2 regions of the Dietzia sp. CQ4 genome follow, and region 2 is predicted to be linked to the other one. Evidence: predicted binding sites of a transcription regulator. Region 2 holds the regulator's gene; the other holds the start of a gene.
What was found. Region 2 encodes LexA, which represses DNA repair genes until DNA is damaged. Its sites were predicted from a motif close to CGAACANNTGTTCG; they were not measured.
Positions count from the first base shown of each region.

Region 1 (7,474 bases), on a different contig from region 2:
GGTGGGGCTCGTCGACTCCGGCCGACGTTGCGAGCACCTGGTCCTCACCCCGCCGTTCCTGTGGCCCGACCTGCAGGTGGTCGACGAGACCGGCGGCCCGGACGGGACCGGGCCACTGCTCACCCGGCTGCAGGCCGTCCCGATCACCTCCGCCGAGATGTCGGCGGTCGCCCGCGACGGCGCCGACGCGCTGTTCGAGCTCCTCGACGCCGCCGACGCCGATGTGACCAACCCGGACCGGCCGAGCGTGGTGTGAGGCGTGACGTCGCCCCGCGGGACCGCCGATAGGTCCGTCCGGGTACTCGACACGGCCGCCGGTCGGATGATCGTCGAGGCCACCCCTCAAGGCCTGGCGCGCCTGGACCAGGTGGGGCCGGACCCGAGTGGCGTGGACGGGGACGTCGCGTCGTGGCTGGCCGTGGAACCGTCCGACGACGACGACGAGGTGAACAGGTCCGAGCCCGGCGCGGCCGCTGAGCACCTCGACCGGGTGGCGGACCAGCTCGAGGCCTACTGTGCGGGCCGGTTGCGTGAGTTCACCGTTCCGGTGGACTGGGCCGCCGCCGGTGTGCACGACGAGTTCTCCCGCGAGGCCTACCGCGAGATCCAGCACATCCCGTACGGGGAGACCTCGACCTACGGGCAGGTCAGCGTGGATGCGGGACGGCCGCGCAACGCCCGCCGGGTGGGGCGGTTGTGCACCCTCGTGCCGGTGCCGTTCGTCATCCCGGTGCACCGGGTGATCCGCGCCGACGGCGGGATGGGCAACTGTCCCGAGTACCGCCTCCGGCTCCTCGAGCACGAGCGGCGCAACCTCACGGCCGCGGCCCCGGTGCCGTTCCCCGGCGGTGCGACCTAGCAGGCCGGGTCATCCGAACAGCGGTGGGCACCGAACCACCCCGTGGTTAGTCTGGCGGCAGTCCGACCGCCGACCACGAACCCGGGGGAGATCCCATGACTGTCGGAGATGTCACCACCGAAGGGCCACAGACGGTTCCGGGGCGCAGCGCCGGGGCCGCGGTCGAGAAGTTCCTGCACGTCCGCCGGCTCACCGACCTGCTGGCCTCCCGTCTCAGCGCCGAGGACCAGGTCCCGCAGTCGATGACCGCCGCCAGCCCTGCGGCCTGGCACCGGGCGCACACCACGTGGTTCTTCGAGGAGTTCGTGCTGGGTCGACTGCCGGGCTATTCCTCGCCCGAGCCGGTCTTCCGGTTCCTGTTCAACTCGTACTACGAGGCCGTCGGCCCGCGGCAGCCCCGGCCCCAGCGCGGGCTCATCACCCGCCCGTCGGTGGCGGAGATCGGCGACTTCCGGGCACGCGTCGACGACGCGGTGGTGGCCGCGCTCGAGGCGGGCCGGGTCGACGACCGTGGGCTGGAGCTGCTCGAGTTGGGCTGCCACCACGAGCAGCAGCATCAGGAACTGATGCTCATGGATGCCAAACACCTCTTCTCGCACAATCCGACCGACCCCGTCTACGTGCACAGGTCCGCGGACCCGGTCGCCGCGGCACCGGGGGAGGCGGGCTGGTGTGACCTCGTCGAAGGGGTCGCCCGGGTCGGCGCCGCGGACCCGGCCAACCGCTCCGGGTCCACCCATGACGATCAGCCCTCCGGCGGCTCCTCCTACGACGGCTTCTCCTACGACAACGAGCGCCCGCGTCACCGGGTGTGGATCCCCGACGGACAGGTGGCGACCCGCCAGGTCACGGTGGCCGACTGGAAGGAGTTCATGGCCGACGGAGGGTACGCCCGCCCCGAGCTGTGGCTCTCCGACGGGTGGGCCGCCGTGCAGGACGAGGGCTGGGACGCACCCGGGTACTGGAGGCGCGAGGACGGTGTCGGCGGGAGCGCGTCCGCGGGCACCGCAGGGGCTCCCGCCGCCGACGGCGAGTGGACCACCTTCACCCTCTCGGGTCGCCGTCCGGTCGTGGACGCCGAACCCGTGTGCCACGTGTCCTTCTACGAGGCCGACGCGTACGCCCGGTGGGCCGGGGCCCGCCTGCCCACCGAGTTCGAGTGGGAGGTCGCCACCGCCGGCTGGGAGATTTGCGACGAGCTCGACCCCGACCGCTGCCACCCGCAACCCGCCACGGATCGGACGATCGGCGGCGTCTGGGAATGGACCGCCAGCGCCTACCTGCCCTACCCGGGGTTCGTCACCGAGGAGGGCGCCGCCGGCGAGTACAACGGCAAGTTCATGTCCGACCAGCACGTCCTACGTGGTGGCAGCGCACTCACCCCGGCGGGCCACACGCGACCCACCTACCGGAACTTCTTCCCCGCCTCATCCCGGTGGGCGGCGACGGGACTGAGGCTCGCCCGATGACCGACACCGAGAACCCGACCACGACGACGACTACGACGACGACCACCACGACGACGACGGAGTCCACCGACCCCGACACCGCCGCGCTGGAGTCGGACCTGCTCGAAGGCTTCTTCTCCGACCCGCCCACCCTGCCCCCGCGCTGGTTCTACGACGAGAAGGGCAGCCTGCTGTTCGACCAGATCACCCGCGTGGCGGAGTACTACCCCACCCGGGCCGAGGCCGAGATCCTGCGGTCCCGGGCCGGCGACATCGTGGGCGCGGCCTCGACGGTGGTCGAGCTCGGGGCCGGGACCTGCGAGAAGACCCGGGTGCTGCTCGACGTCTTGGCGGCCGGGAGCGCGGATGCGGGATTCGTGCCCCTGGACATCAGCACCGAGATGCTCTTCGAGACCGCCCGCGCGCTCGAGCAGGAGTATCCGGGTCTGCGGATCGACCCGGTCATCGGCGACATCACCGCTCTCGACGGCCCGCTGCCGGGTGAGCCGGGCGGACGGCTGGTGCTGTTCCTCGGCGGCACCGTCGGCAACTTCAGCGAGTCGCAGCGCGCCGGGTTCTTCCGCATGATGCGCGGCATCATGGCCCCGGGTGACCGGCTGGCCGTGGGATTCGACCTGGTAAAGAATCCGGACCGGCTGGTCGCGGCCTACGACGACGCCGCCGGGGTCACCGCCGAGTTCAACCTCAACATGCTCGACGTGATCGCGCGGACCGTCGAGTGCACGGGCCTCGACCGCCGCGACTTCCGGCACGAGGCCGTGTGGAACGCCGGGGAGAGCCGGATCGAGATGTGGCTGCGCGCGGTGCGCGAGGTGCGGATCGACTTCCCGACGCTCGGGCGGGAGCGCACGCTCGCCGCCGGTGAGGGGATCCGCACCGAGATCGCCCGGAAGTTCGAGCCCCACGCACTCGTCGACGAGCTCGCGGGACACGGATTCGGCGGTCAGTCGGTCTGGACCGATGCGGCCGGCGATTTCGGGCTGGTCCTCGTCGTCGTCGACTAGGTTGACCGGCGGGGTGATCGGACGGGTGGTCCGACCCGGACGTCCGGCCCCCGACGGCCGGACGGGAGAGCACTGAGAGCGATCACCCCGAGGCACAGGGTCGTGCCCAGCAGGGCGCCGGCGAGGACGTCGTGGGGATAGTGGTCACCGGCGAGGACCCGGGCGCTGCCTCCGGCCACGGCGAGTGGCACAGCCACCCAGGCCAGTAGCGGTTTGACCGCGAGCAGGGCGGCCGTGATCGCGAAGGCGATCACGGTGTGACTGCTGGGGAAGGACCAGTTGTCCGGGGCCGGACAGATCGAACTCACCTCGTGGAGATGGCACGGGCGCACCCTGGAGTAGGCGTCCTTGAGTGCGAGATTCAGCCAGAGGGCCATGATCACGGACAGTCCGCCGGCGGCATAGGTGATCACCGGAGTCCACCCGGTTGTCCGCGCGCGGAGGTGCGAGATCAGCAGGTGCACCCCGACTGCGGCGTACAGGCCGACCAGGAGGAGCACGCTCGCCTCGGACAATACGTCTCCCCACCGGATGGAGGAGTCGGTCACCGCCAGTTCGTACAACCGGACGCTCCAGTCGGGCGTGCGGGCCAGGAGAGTGAGGGGAATCAGTCCTGCGAGCCAGATCGCCACGGCCAGCACGATCGTCCGGGTCAGTGGTGCCGGCGACTGCGTGGGCTGCGAGTCCTGCGAGTCCGCTGGGTCCGAGCTGTCCTGGTGGTCCACTGGGCCCGAGCTGTCCTGGTGGTCCACTGGGCCCGAGCTGTCCTGATGGGCTGTCATCCTCCGGTCGCCATCTCCCTGATCCGTCGTGCGCCAGCCCATTTCGTCGTCGACTACTGTGTTCCGTCCTCTCCCGGTGATCGGACCGGCCGAGACACCTGGCCGGGCGCTCCTCGCGTGACGTACCCAGCCTAGGGGGTACACGACCCCGCGAGGAACCGAAGTCACCCCTCAGGGAGACCTGGTGCCACCGGGTCGTTGTCGTACGTGTGTTCTATAGTCCGGGTCATGGAACAGGGGGTGTGGGACGCGCCGGGGCAGGGGTCGGAGACGGCCACACTGGCTGACGTACTCGCATTTCTCGAGGCCTCCGTGGAGAGCCTCTGCCAGGTCGACTGGTCGGATCATGACGCGGACGTGCTGGTCGACGCCGTGGGTCGTGCCGAGATCGCGGCACGTCGGCTGGAGGCCGCCGGAGCGCGCGCCACTGCCGAACTGGCGGGCCTGCACCGGCAGAAGGGGCGGTCCGCCGGGGGAGTCGCCGCGTTGCTCGCAGAGAAGTTGGGCCTGGCCCGAGGCGTCGTACACGGGCGGATCGAGGCGGGCGGAAGGCAGGCCACCCCGGCCGGGCGGGCGGCGGCGGTCGGAGAGATCACCGCCGAGCACGAGCGGATCATCTCCAGGGCTGTCTCCGGGCTGCCCGGGACGATGGGAGGGTCGGCCACGACCCGGTTCGCGGAGGAACTGACAGAGTTCGCTCGAGCGGTCGCCCCGGCGCGGTTGCGGACGGAAGCAGCCCGCCGGATAGCCGCGCTGTGTCCCGACCGGGGTAAGGACCGCGAGGAACACCAGGAGCGGCGGCGCTCTGCCCGGCTCGGCGCGGTCCGCCCCGACGGCACCAGCACGCTGACCATGACTCTGACTCCTCGCGCCCGGGCGCTCGTCGAGCGTGCGCTGGGCGACTTCGGCGGACCCGGCGGGGCCGTGGCCTGCGAACCCGGGTCGGACGAGCGCACCCCGGAGCAGCGGGCGCACGACGCACTCGCGCACCAGTGGGCACTCGGGTCGAACGTCGACCCCGCCCGGCCCAAGGGGATCGCCACCATCGTCGTGCGCGTCACGCCGGAACAACTAGAGGAACCCGCCGCGCTCGTCGAGACCGACGCAGGCACCCAGGTCAGCGTCCGTCAGGCCGTCTCGATGGCCGGGGCGCTCCCGTGGTTCGTCTCGCTGCTGCGAGACGGTCGCGAGGAACTGCACCGGATCGACGTCGACGCCCACCCCGGCCGGCGCCTGGCCTCCGCCATCCAGCGCCTGGTGCTCTACGCGGCGCACGGAGGGTGCTCATTCCCGGGATGCACCGCACCCGCCAGGAGGAGCCAGTTCCATCACGTGAAGGAATGGTCGCGAGGCGGACCCACGACCGTCGGGAACGGGACGTTGGGGTGTCCCGTCCACCACGCGTTCGTCGGCGACGGCCCGTCGGCGTGGACGACCGTCGCGGACCCCGGTTCGCCCGGCCGCTGCACATGGCTCCCGCCCGGCGTCGACAGGCTCACCGATGTCTGACCCGGCCCCTGACCGCAGCGCGTCAGCCCTTCCCGGCATCTCGCCGGCGCGGCCGCGCGTCGGGGCGCGCGACGGGTCTGCATGGCGTGTACGAGGTGTGTCGGCGGGCTCGCGCTGTCACAATGCCCTCGTGCCCGATTCCCCCGTATCCGAGACTCTCCCGCCCGAGACCGACGCGCCCACGATTCCGTCCCCGGTGACCGACATGCCCCTGTCGTCGTCCGCTGTGTACGTGGCGGCCCCCGAGGGCGACACCGGGAAGTCGACCGTCGCCCTCGGCCTCCTGCGCATTCTCGCCGGGACCGTACAGAGGGTGGGGGTGTTCCGCCCGGTCACCGTCGCGCCGCGCGTCGTCGATGCCGATGCCGGCACCGGCACGGACACCGAACCCCCGCGCGACCGCATCGTGGAGATGCTGCTCCAGCACACCACCGTGGACCTCGACTACGAGGACTGCATCGGCGTGACCAACGACCGCGTCCACGAGGACCGCGACTCGGCGCTGGCGGAGATCGTGGACAGGTACCACGTGGTGGCCGGGCAGTGCGATGTGGTGGTGATCCTCGGCACCGACTACACGGGAGTGCCCAGTCCCACCGAGTTCGACTTCAACGCCACACTCGCCGTGAACCTCGGCGCGCCCGTGCTCCTGGTGATCCGCGGCGCCGACCGGACACCAGGGGAGATCGGCACCAACGCCCGGCTGACGCTCGAGGAGCTCAGGGTCGAGCACGCGCACCCGGTGGGGATCGTGGTCAACCGGTGCGACCCCAGCGCGCTGGAGGCCATCCAGGCCGAACTCGCGCCCCTGGACCTGCCCGCCTGGACGCTGCCGAGCCAGGCCCTGCTCACCGCGCCCACGATGGGGGAGTTGGTGGATGCCGTGGACGGCACCCTCTACTCCGGTGACCCGGCCCTGCTGGACCGAGAGGTCATGGCACTGATGGTGGGCGGGATGACCGGTGAGCGGATCCTGGAGCGGCTGGTGGACGGCATGGTCGTCATCGTTCCCGCTGACCGGACCGACGCCGTTCTCGCTGTGCTCACCGCGCACGGCGCGGAGGGCTTCCCCTCATTGGCGGGGATGATCTGGAACGGGAGCCTGATGCCGAACGCGGCGATGGATCGACTGGTCCGTGGCATGCGCTCGACGTTGCCGATCGTGTGCACCGACCACGGCACCTACGACACCGCCCGCCTGGCGGCCGAGACCCGGGGACGCGTGTACTCCGGCTCCGGGCGCAAGGTCGAGACGGCACTGAGCCTCATGGAGAAGCACGTCGACACCGAGGAACTGCTCGCCCGCCTGCGTGTGGACACCCCCGACGTCATGACGCCGCAGATGTTCGAGCACCAGCTCCTCGAGCGCGCCCGCGCGGACAAGCGGCACATCGTGCTGCCGGAGGGCGACGACGACCGGATCCTCCACGCCGCCGGCCGGCTGCTGCGCCGGGATGTCGCCGACCTGACGATCCTCGGCGACCCCGAGGCCGTGCAGCGACGCGCGGATGAACTGGGCATCGACCTGTCCGGGGCGCAGGTCCTCGACCCACGCAGCAGCGAGCACGCCGAGCCGTTCGCCCGGCAGTACGCGGAGCTGCGCGAGCACAAGGGCATGACGCTGGACGTGGCCCGCGACCGGATGCTCGACATCTCCTACTTCGCCACGATGATGGTGCACACCGGCCTCGCCGACGGCATGGTCTCGGGTGCCGCGCACACCACTGCGCACACCATCCGACCCGCGCTGGAGATCATCCGGACGAGGCCGGGCGTGAAGACCGTGTCCAGCGTGTTCCTCATGTGCCTCTCAGACCACGTCCTGGCGTTCGGCGACTGCGCGGTCGTCCC
Region 1 covers NZ_JAALDZ010000073.1:8,214-15,687, reverse strand. Annotated here, with positions in the region: gene G6031_RS04990 (suppressor of fused domain protein) at 1-256, shown strand, start outside; gene G6031_RS04985 (methylated-DNA--[protein]-cysteine S-methyltransferase) at 260-859, shown strand; gene egtB (ergothioneine biosynthesis protein EgtB) at 955-2,328, shown strand; gene egtD (L-histidine N(alpha)-methyltransferase) at 2,325-3,332, shown strand; gene G6031_RS04970 (phosphatase PAP2 family protein) at 3,329-4,114, opposite strand; gene G6031_RS04965 (HNH endonuclease signature motif containing protein) at 4,343-5,623, shown strand; gene pta (phosphate acetyltransferase) at 5,829-7,474, shown strand, end outside.
Region 1: G6031_RS04965 (HNH endonuclease signature motif containing protein) is a predicted target of LexA. The motif match lies at 4,317-4,330, and genes of this name have one in related genera.

Region 2 (7,474 bases):
CTCCTGCGGGGACCCGGTCTCCGGGGAGATCTGGCGGAACCACGCACGTTGTCCGTAGGGACCGGTCCACTGACGCACCGCCGCCTCGAGGTCGTGGAGTTGGACGCCCCGTTGCCGACGCCCCGTCCACACGTCGGTCAACGCCCGGCCCATCTCCGCGTGCCAGAGCAGCGGGGGCAGGTCGTCGAGGACCACCGCCACCCCCACGTGGTTCACGGGGGAATTGGTCAGGGTCTGGATCAGCCGGTCGGCGGTCGTGCGCCCACGGAACAACCACAGGTCCCCGGTCCGGGTGCGGTGGGCCGCGGCGGCCAGCGGGACGGTGTCGAGACTCATGGTGCGATCCTGCCAGGTGCCCCGGCGAGAGGATCTACCCTTGACGCCATGGCACCCCGCGGACGGCAGTGGCTCAAGATGGTCGGCGCGGCCGGGGTGGTCGGAGTGGCCGCCACCGGGATCCTCGCCGCACGGACCGAACGCCGGCGGCAGTCGTACGAGCCGGAGGAGATCCGGGAGCGACTGCACCAGCGCTACACCCGCATCCAGTCCCGCCGGGAGGGTGGCACGGCCTGACACCCGGATCGATCCCCACACCGGGTCCCGATACCCTGGCGGACACCATGTCGACGTCTCCCGCGCCCGCCCCCGAACTGCACCGGGCCCGGCACGATCTCCTGGTCCGGCTCGACGACGTCGGCATCCTCGACGCCCACCGATTCCGGTCGCGGATCCGCAGGGCCCGCGCCGACCAGTTGGACGACCTGGGCGGGCAGATCGACGCCGCCGCCGCTCGTCTGCGTCGGCGTGCGGAGTCGGTTCCGACCCCGGAGTATCCGGAACAACTGCCGGTCAGCGCCCGTAAGGACGAGATCGCGGCGGCGATCCGCGACAACCAGGTCGTGGTGATCGCCGGCGAGACCGGATCCGGGAAGACCACCCAGATCCCCAAGATCTGTCTGGAACTCGGCCGCGGCGTGCGCGGGATGATCGGCCACACCCAGCCCCGCCGGCTGGCGGCCCGGTCCGTCGCCGAGCGCATCGCCGAGGAACTGGGGGTGGAGACCGGCCGGCTGGTGGGGTCGGCCGTGCGCTTCGACGACCGTACCGGTGCCGACACCGCGGTCAAACTGATGACCGACGGGATACTGCTCGCCGAGATCCGACGGGACAGGCTGCTGCGCGCCTACGACACGATCATCATCGACGAGGCCCACGAACGCAGCCTCAACATCGACTTCCTGCTCGGCTACCTCCGGCAGATCCTGCCCCGGCGGCCGGACCTCAAACTCATCATCACCTCCGCCACGATCGACCCCGACCGCTTCGCCCGCCACTTCGCGGATCCGGCGGGCCATCCCGCCCCTGTCATCGAGGTCTCCGGTCGCACCTTCCCCGTGGAGATCCGGTACCGGCCGCTCCAGGTCGACCACGCGGACCGGACCATCGACCTCGACCCCCTGGACGCGCTCGCCGATGCGGTCGGCGAGCTCCTGGCCGAGGGTGACGGCGACGTACTCGTCTTCCTCTCCGGCGAACGCGAGATCCGCGACGCCGAGGAGGTGCTCCGGGGGCGGAAATTCAAGAGCACCGAGATCTTTCCGCTCTTCGCCCGACTCACCTCCGCCGAGCAGCAACGGGCCTTCCGTCAGCATTCGACCCGGCGCGTGGTCCTGTCGACCAACATCGCGGAGACCTCGGTGACGGTCCCGGGGATCCGCTACGTCGTGGACACCGGCCTCGCCCGGATCTCCCGCTATTCGACCCGCACCAAGGTCCAGAGGCTGCCGATCGAGCCGATCTCGCAGGCCTCCGCCGCACAGCGCGCCGGCCGCTGCGGCCGCGTCGCCGACGGCATCTGCATCCGTCTGTACTCGGAGGACGACTTCGACTCCCGGCCGGAGTTCACCGACCCGGAGATCCTGCGCACCAACCTGGCGTCGGTCATCCTGTCGATGGCCGATCTCGACCTGGGAGCCGTGGACGACTTCCCGTTCGTCGAACCACCCGACCGCAAGGCCGTCCGGGACGGCATGACCTTGCTCACCGAGCTCGGGGCGCTCCGGACCGACGACACCGAACGCCCGCACCTGACCAGGGTGGGCCGCGACATGGCGTCCCTCCCCCTCGACCCCCGTCTGGCCCGGATGGTCGTGGAGGGCCACCGAAACGGCGCCCTGGGGGATGTCCTGGTCGTGGTCGCGGCCCTGACCGTGCAGGATGTCCGCGAGAGGCCTGCCGAGGAGCGCGACAAGGCGGACCAGCTCCACCGGCGCTTCGCCGACAAGTCCTCCGACTTCCTGGGCTACCTCAACCTGTGGCGCTACCTCACCGAACAGCGGCGCGAGCTCTCCGGCAGCGCGTTCCGGAAAATGTGCAAGGCCGAGTACCTGCACTGGTTGCGGATCCGCGAGTGGCAGGACCTCACCGCCCAGTTGACCAGCATGTGCCGCGAGCGGGGCTGGCATCCACCGTCCGGTCACGCCGCGGAGGACGACCTCCACAAGGCGATCCTCTCCGGACTGCTCACCAACGTCGGGATGAAGGACGAGGACACCAGGGAGTTCCGCGGCACCCGCGGTATCCGCTTCCAGGTGTTCCCCGGTTCCGATCTCGCCCGCAAGCCGCCGCGATGGATCATGGCCTCCGAGTTGGTCGAGACCTCCAGACTGTGGGCCCGGGACGTCGCGCGCATCGATCCGGTGTGGATCGAACAACTCGGGGGGCATCTCGTCCGCACCCAGTACTCAGAGCCGCACTGGTCCGACGCCCAGGGCGCGGCGATGGCCTACGAGAAGGTGCTGCTCCTGGGGCTGCCCGTGGTCGAGGCGCGTCGCATCCTCCTCTCCAGGGTCGACGCACCGCTCGCGCGGGAGATGCTCGTCCGGCACGGGATCGTCGAGGGACGATGGACCACCCGCATCCCGGTGATCATGGAGAACGCCGTGGCCGTGGAACAGGCGCGGGAGCTGGAGACCCGCAGCAGACGCCGCGACCTCGTCATCGACGACGACACCCTGGTCGGGTTCTACCTCGAGCGGCTCCCCGAGGACATCACCTCCGGCCGCCACCTGGAATCGTGGTGGCGTAAGCAGGGCCGGGAGGACCCGGATCGTCTGCGTCTTCGCCCCGAGCAGATCCGCACGTCGGACACCGCCCCGGCCGCCTCCGAGTTCCCGCCGATCTGGCGCCAGGGCGAGCGGGACTTCGAGCTCAGATACTCGTTCGACCCGGGGGTCGACTCCGACGGCATCACCGTGCGGATCCCTCTCCCCCAGCTGTCCTCGGTCGCGACGTCCGGCTTCGAGTGGCTCGTCCCCGGCCTGCGCGAGGAGCTGTACACGGAGATGCTCCGAACGCTCCCCAAGTACCTGAGGCGTCTGTGTTCCCCGCCCGCCGAGTACGCGGCACTGCTGGCCGGTGACCTCGCCCCGCGGTCGGCACCGCTCCCGGTGGCGCTCGCCGCCGCGCTCTCGGCCCGCATAGGCACGACCGTCGAGCCCCGTGAGTTCCACCCGGAACAGCTCCCCGACCATCTCCGCATGCGTTTCGAGGTGGTCGACGGTGACGAGGTCGTCGCGGCCGGTACGGACCTGGGAGCACTACGCAGCCGGTTGGTGGACAAGGTCCGTGCCACGCTCAACTCCAGACTCGTCCCCGATGACGGACCTCATCGGGCGTGGACCGCGGACACGATCGGGGACCTGTCGCCCTCGATCACCGGCACGGTCCACGGTGTGGAGGTGACGGTCTACCCGGCCCTGCAGGTCCGCCCCGACGGCATCCACCGGATCGCCTGCGCCACAGAGACGGAACGTCGATCCGCGCAGACCACAGCGGTACTGACCCTGATCTCAGCGGACCTGATCTCGGCGGCATCGATAGTCCGGGGTCGTCCGGTCGAGCAACGCCTCGCGCTCACCCAGTATCCCCACGGGGGTGCCGATGGACTGGTCTCGGACGCGGCGCTGGCGGCGTGCGGGCGGCTGATCGCCGGACGCAGAGGAGAGCCGGTACTCACCGTGCACGACTTCGACGAGTTGCGCGCGCGCGCCCGATCCGAGGCACCGGCCGCCATCACGGCCTCGATCTCCGCCGCCCTTCCGGCGTTGGTCGCCGCGCAGTCGGTCTCCGCCCGGCTGGACCAGGTACCACGCGACCTCGCGGACGACGTCAGGCCCGCTCTGGACTTCCTCGTGGGAAAGGGATTCCTCGCCCGACACCCGGCGGAGGTCCTCCCGCAACTGGAACGCCACGTGAGGGCGATCGACCTCAGGTTGGACCTGGCGGAGAAGTCACCGTCAAGGTACCGGGAGCTCGCCGCCCGGTTGGAGAAATCGGAGGCCACTGTCGCGGAGGCGACGGCGGCGCTCCGCCGACGACCGGGTGGGGCGCGGGCGGCCCGGGATCTCCGGTGGATGTTGGCCGAATACCGTGTCGGCCTCTTCGCGCAATCTCTGGGTACCGCGCGCCCGGTCTCCGCCGAGAGGATCGAGAAGGCGGTCGCCGCCGCGCTCTCCCGGCGGAACGCGCGTTGAGCTCTCAACTGCCCGTACACAGGAGCCGATCCCGGTGCGACGCGGAGACGACCGGGACTAGTGAGCAGCGTGCCGTTCGCGAAGGGCGATGATCTCGCTCTCGAAATCCGCAGCGGAACTGAATTGTTTGTACACGGAGGCGAATCGCAGATACGCGACCTCGTCCAGATCTTGTAGAGGCCCCAGGATCGCCAGCCCGATCTCGTGAGCGGGGACTTCTGAGGCGCCGCCGGCCCGGACAGCGTCTTCGACCTGCTGCGCGAGCCGCCGGAGCGCGTCCTCGTCGACCGACCTCCCCTGGCACGCGCGTCGCACACCGCGGACCACTTTGTCGCGGCTGAAACGCTCCGTCACACCGTTGCGCTTGAGGACGGTCAACAACGGGGTCTCGAGGGTGGTGAACCGGTGTCCGCAGTCGGGACACTCGCGTCGACGCCGGATCGCCTGCCCTTCGTCGACCGACCGCGAGTCGATCACCCGTGAGTCCTCGTGGTGACATATGGGGCAGTACATTCCAGCTTCGCCATTCGTCGACCTGGTCCGAACCGCTCCGCCGGCCGGAGCCGACGGCGGTGCGGGGGCGACGGGCCGCCGTCCCGGGTTCATTCTAGGAGGCGATACCGTGGGTCACGCGTAGGCGGGCCCGCCCAGGAGTGCCAATGCGAGCAGCATCAGGATTCCGAAGACGATTCCACAGGCCACCAGAGCCCACGTCGGCACATCGTCCACCACCGGCGCACTGGACCTCGCCTCGCTACCGCATGCCCTGACCTTTTCCGCGGACGCGGGGCGGACGAGCACTCGCCGTCCGGGCGCCACCGACCGCGTGGCCGTCTGGCGCCCCCGGTCGAGCGTGCGGATGACGGGACGGGCCCCGGCATCAGGGCGGGGACGGACCCTGGACGAGACGGGCCGGTCGTGATCGGTCACGCAGACCTCCGTCCAGGGCACGGAGGGACGCGATCGTGGCTGCATCTCCATAACGGTCATGAGAACTCCCAACTCGATACGGTGTGCGAACCTCATTCGCACGCCCGTGTGCCTTGTTGTGCACATCTGTTCGAACCCGAACCTGCCTAGAGTTGTATCACGCGGGTCCGACAGAGTCGACATTCGTGGCGACATTTCTTCGAACACCTGTGTGGCGCTCACGTCCGACGGGCAGTAGGGTGTACACAGATAGCGACGTCGAACACCCATTCGCCGAAGGGACCCCCACATGCCCAAGCCCGACTTCGAGGCCCTGACGACCCGCCAGAAGAGCGTTCTGTTGCACATCCACGACACGGTCAAGGACCGGGGCTATCCCCCGAGCATCCGAGAGATCGGTGACGCCGTCGGTCTGCAGTCGACCTCCTCGGTGGCCCACCAGTTGCGGACGTTGGAGAAGAAGGGCTTCCTGACCCGTGATCCGCACAAGCCGCGGGCGGTCGACGTCCACGGCGTCCCGGGGCAGCGGTCCCGGGGTCGTCGCGCGCCCGCCCAGGAGGAGACGCGTCCCAGCGGGGCCGTGGAGCCCGTCTACGTCCCTGTCCTGGGGCGGATCGCGGCCGGCGGTCCTATCCTCGCCGAGCAGGCGGTGGAGGAGGTCTTCCCCCTCCCCTCCGACCTGGTGGGTTCCGGGGACCTGTTCATGCTCAGAGTGGTCGGCGAGTCGATGATCGACGCCGCGATCTGTGACGGGGACTACGTGGTGGTGCGCCGTCAGAACGTCGCGGACAACGGCGAGATCGTGGCGGCGATGATCGACGGGGAGGCCACGGTCAAGACTTTCCGCCGGGACTCGAGCGGGGTGTGGCTCCTGCCCCACAACCCGTCGTTCAGTCCGATTCCCGGGGAGCACGCGACGATCCTCGGAAAGGTCGTCACGGTCTTCCGCAAGCTCTGAACCGGCCGGAGCCGGGTGTCGCCTGATCCGTCGACGGGGTCAGGCGACACCGTCACGGGATCCGGGGACCCGATACTCCCCGAGCTCTCCGGCCACGGAGGCCGGAAGCCGGACCACGATCCTCGTGCCGTCCTTCGTGTGATCCTCGTCCACCACGGCGCCCTCCGCGTGGACACGGGAGACCACATCACCCCGGGTGAACGGGATCTCGAGTGTGACCTCCGTGTCCCCGGAGGCGACCACCCGCATTATTCGGTCGAGGAGCTCGTCGAACCCCTCACCCGTCGCCGCCGAGACGAAGACCGCGTCCGGCAGGGCGTGGTGCAGTTCCGTCAACACCACCGGGTCAGCCACGTCGACCTTGTTGATCACCACGAGTTCGCGGGGCCTCTCGGCCTTCTGCTCTTCCACGACGTCGTTGATGACGGTGCGGACGGCCTCGATCTGGCGCAGGGGGAAGGCGTCCGATCCGTCGACCACGTGCAGGAGCAGCTCGGAGTCCACGACCTCCTCCAACGTCGAGCGGAACGCCTCGACGAGCTGGGTCGGGAGGTGTCGGACGAATCCGACCGTATCTGTGAAGACCACGACCCGCCCGTCGGGGAGCTCGGCCCGCCGTGTGGTGGGGTCCAGCGTGGCGAACAGTGCGTTCTGGACCAGTACACCCGCACCGGTCAAGCGGTTGAGCAGGCTCGACTTCCCGGCGTTGGTGTACCCGGCGATCGCGATCGACGGCACCGGGGTGGCGCGACGGCGATGCCGCTTGGTGTCCCGGGCCTGCTTCATGCCCTTGATCTCACGGCGCAGCCTCGCCGTGCGCTCCCTGATTCGGCGGCGGTCCGTCTCGATCTTGGTCTCACCGGGACCACGGAGTCCGACGCCTCCGTTGCTGCCCGCCCGGCCACCCGCCTGCCGGGAGAGTGCCTCACCCCAGCCACGCAGTCGCGGGAGCATGTACTCCATCTGCGCCAGCGACACCTGGGCCTTACCCTCACGGCTGGTCGCATGTTGGGCGAAGATGTCGAGGATCAGCGCGGTGCGGTCGATCACC
Region 2 covers NZ_JAALDZ010000022.1:16,691-24,164, reverse strand. Annotated here, with positions in the region: gene G6031_RS01435 (hypothetical protein) at 1-336, opposite strand, end outside; gene G6031_RS01430 (hypothetical protein) at 385-573, shown strand; gene hrpA (ATP-dependent RNA helicase HrpA) at 621-4,535, shown strand; gene nrdR (transcriptional regulator NrdR) at 4,593-5,048, opposite strand; gene G6031_RS01415 (hypothetical protein) at 5,163-5,465, opposite strand; gene lexA (transcriptional repressor LexA) at 5,755-6,423, shown strand; gene hflX (GTPase HflX) at 6,463-7,474, opposite strand, start outside.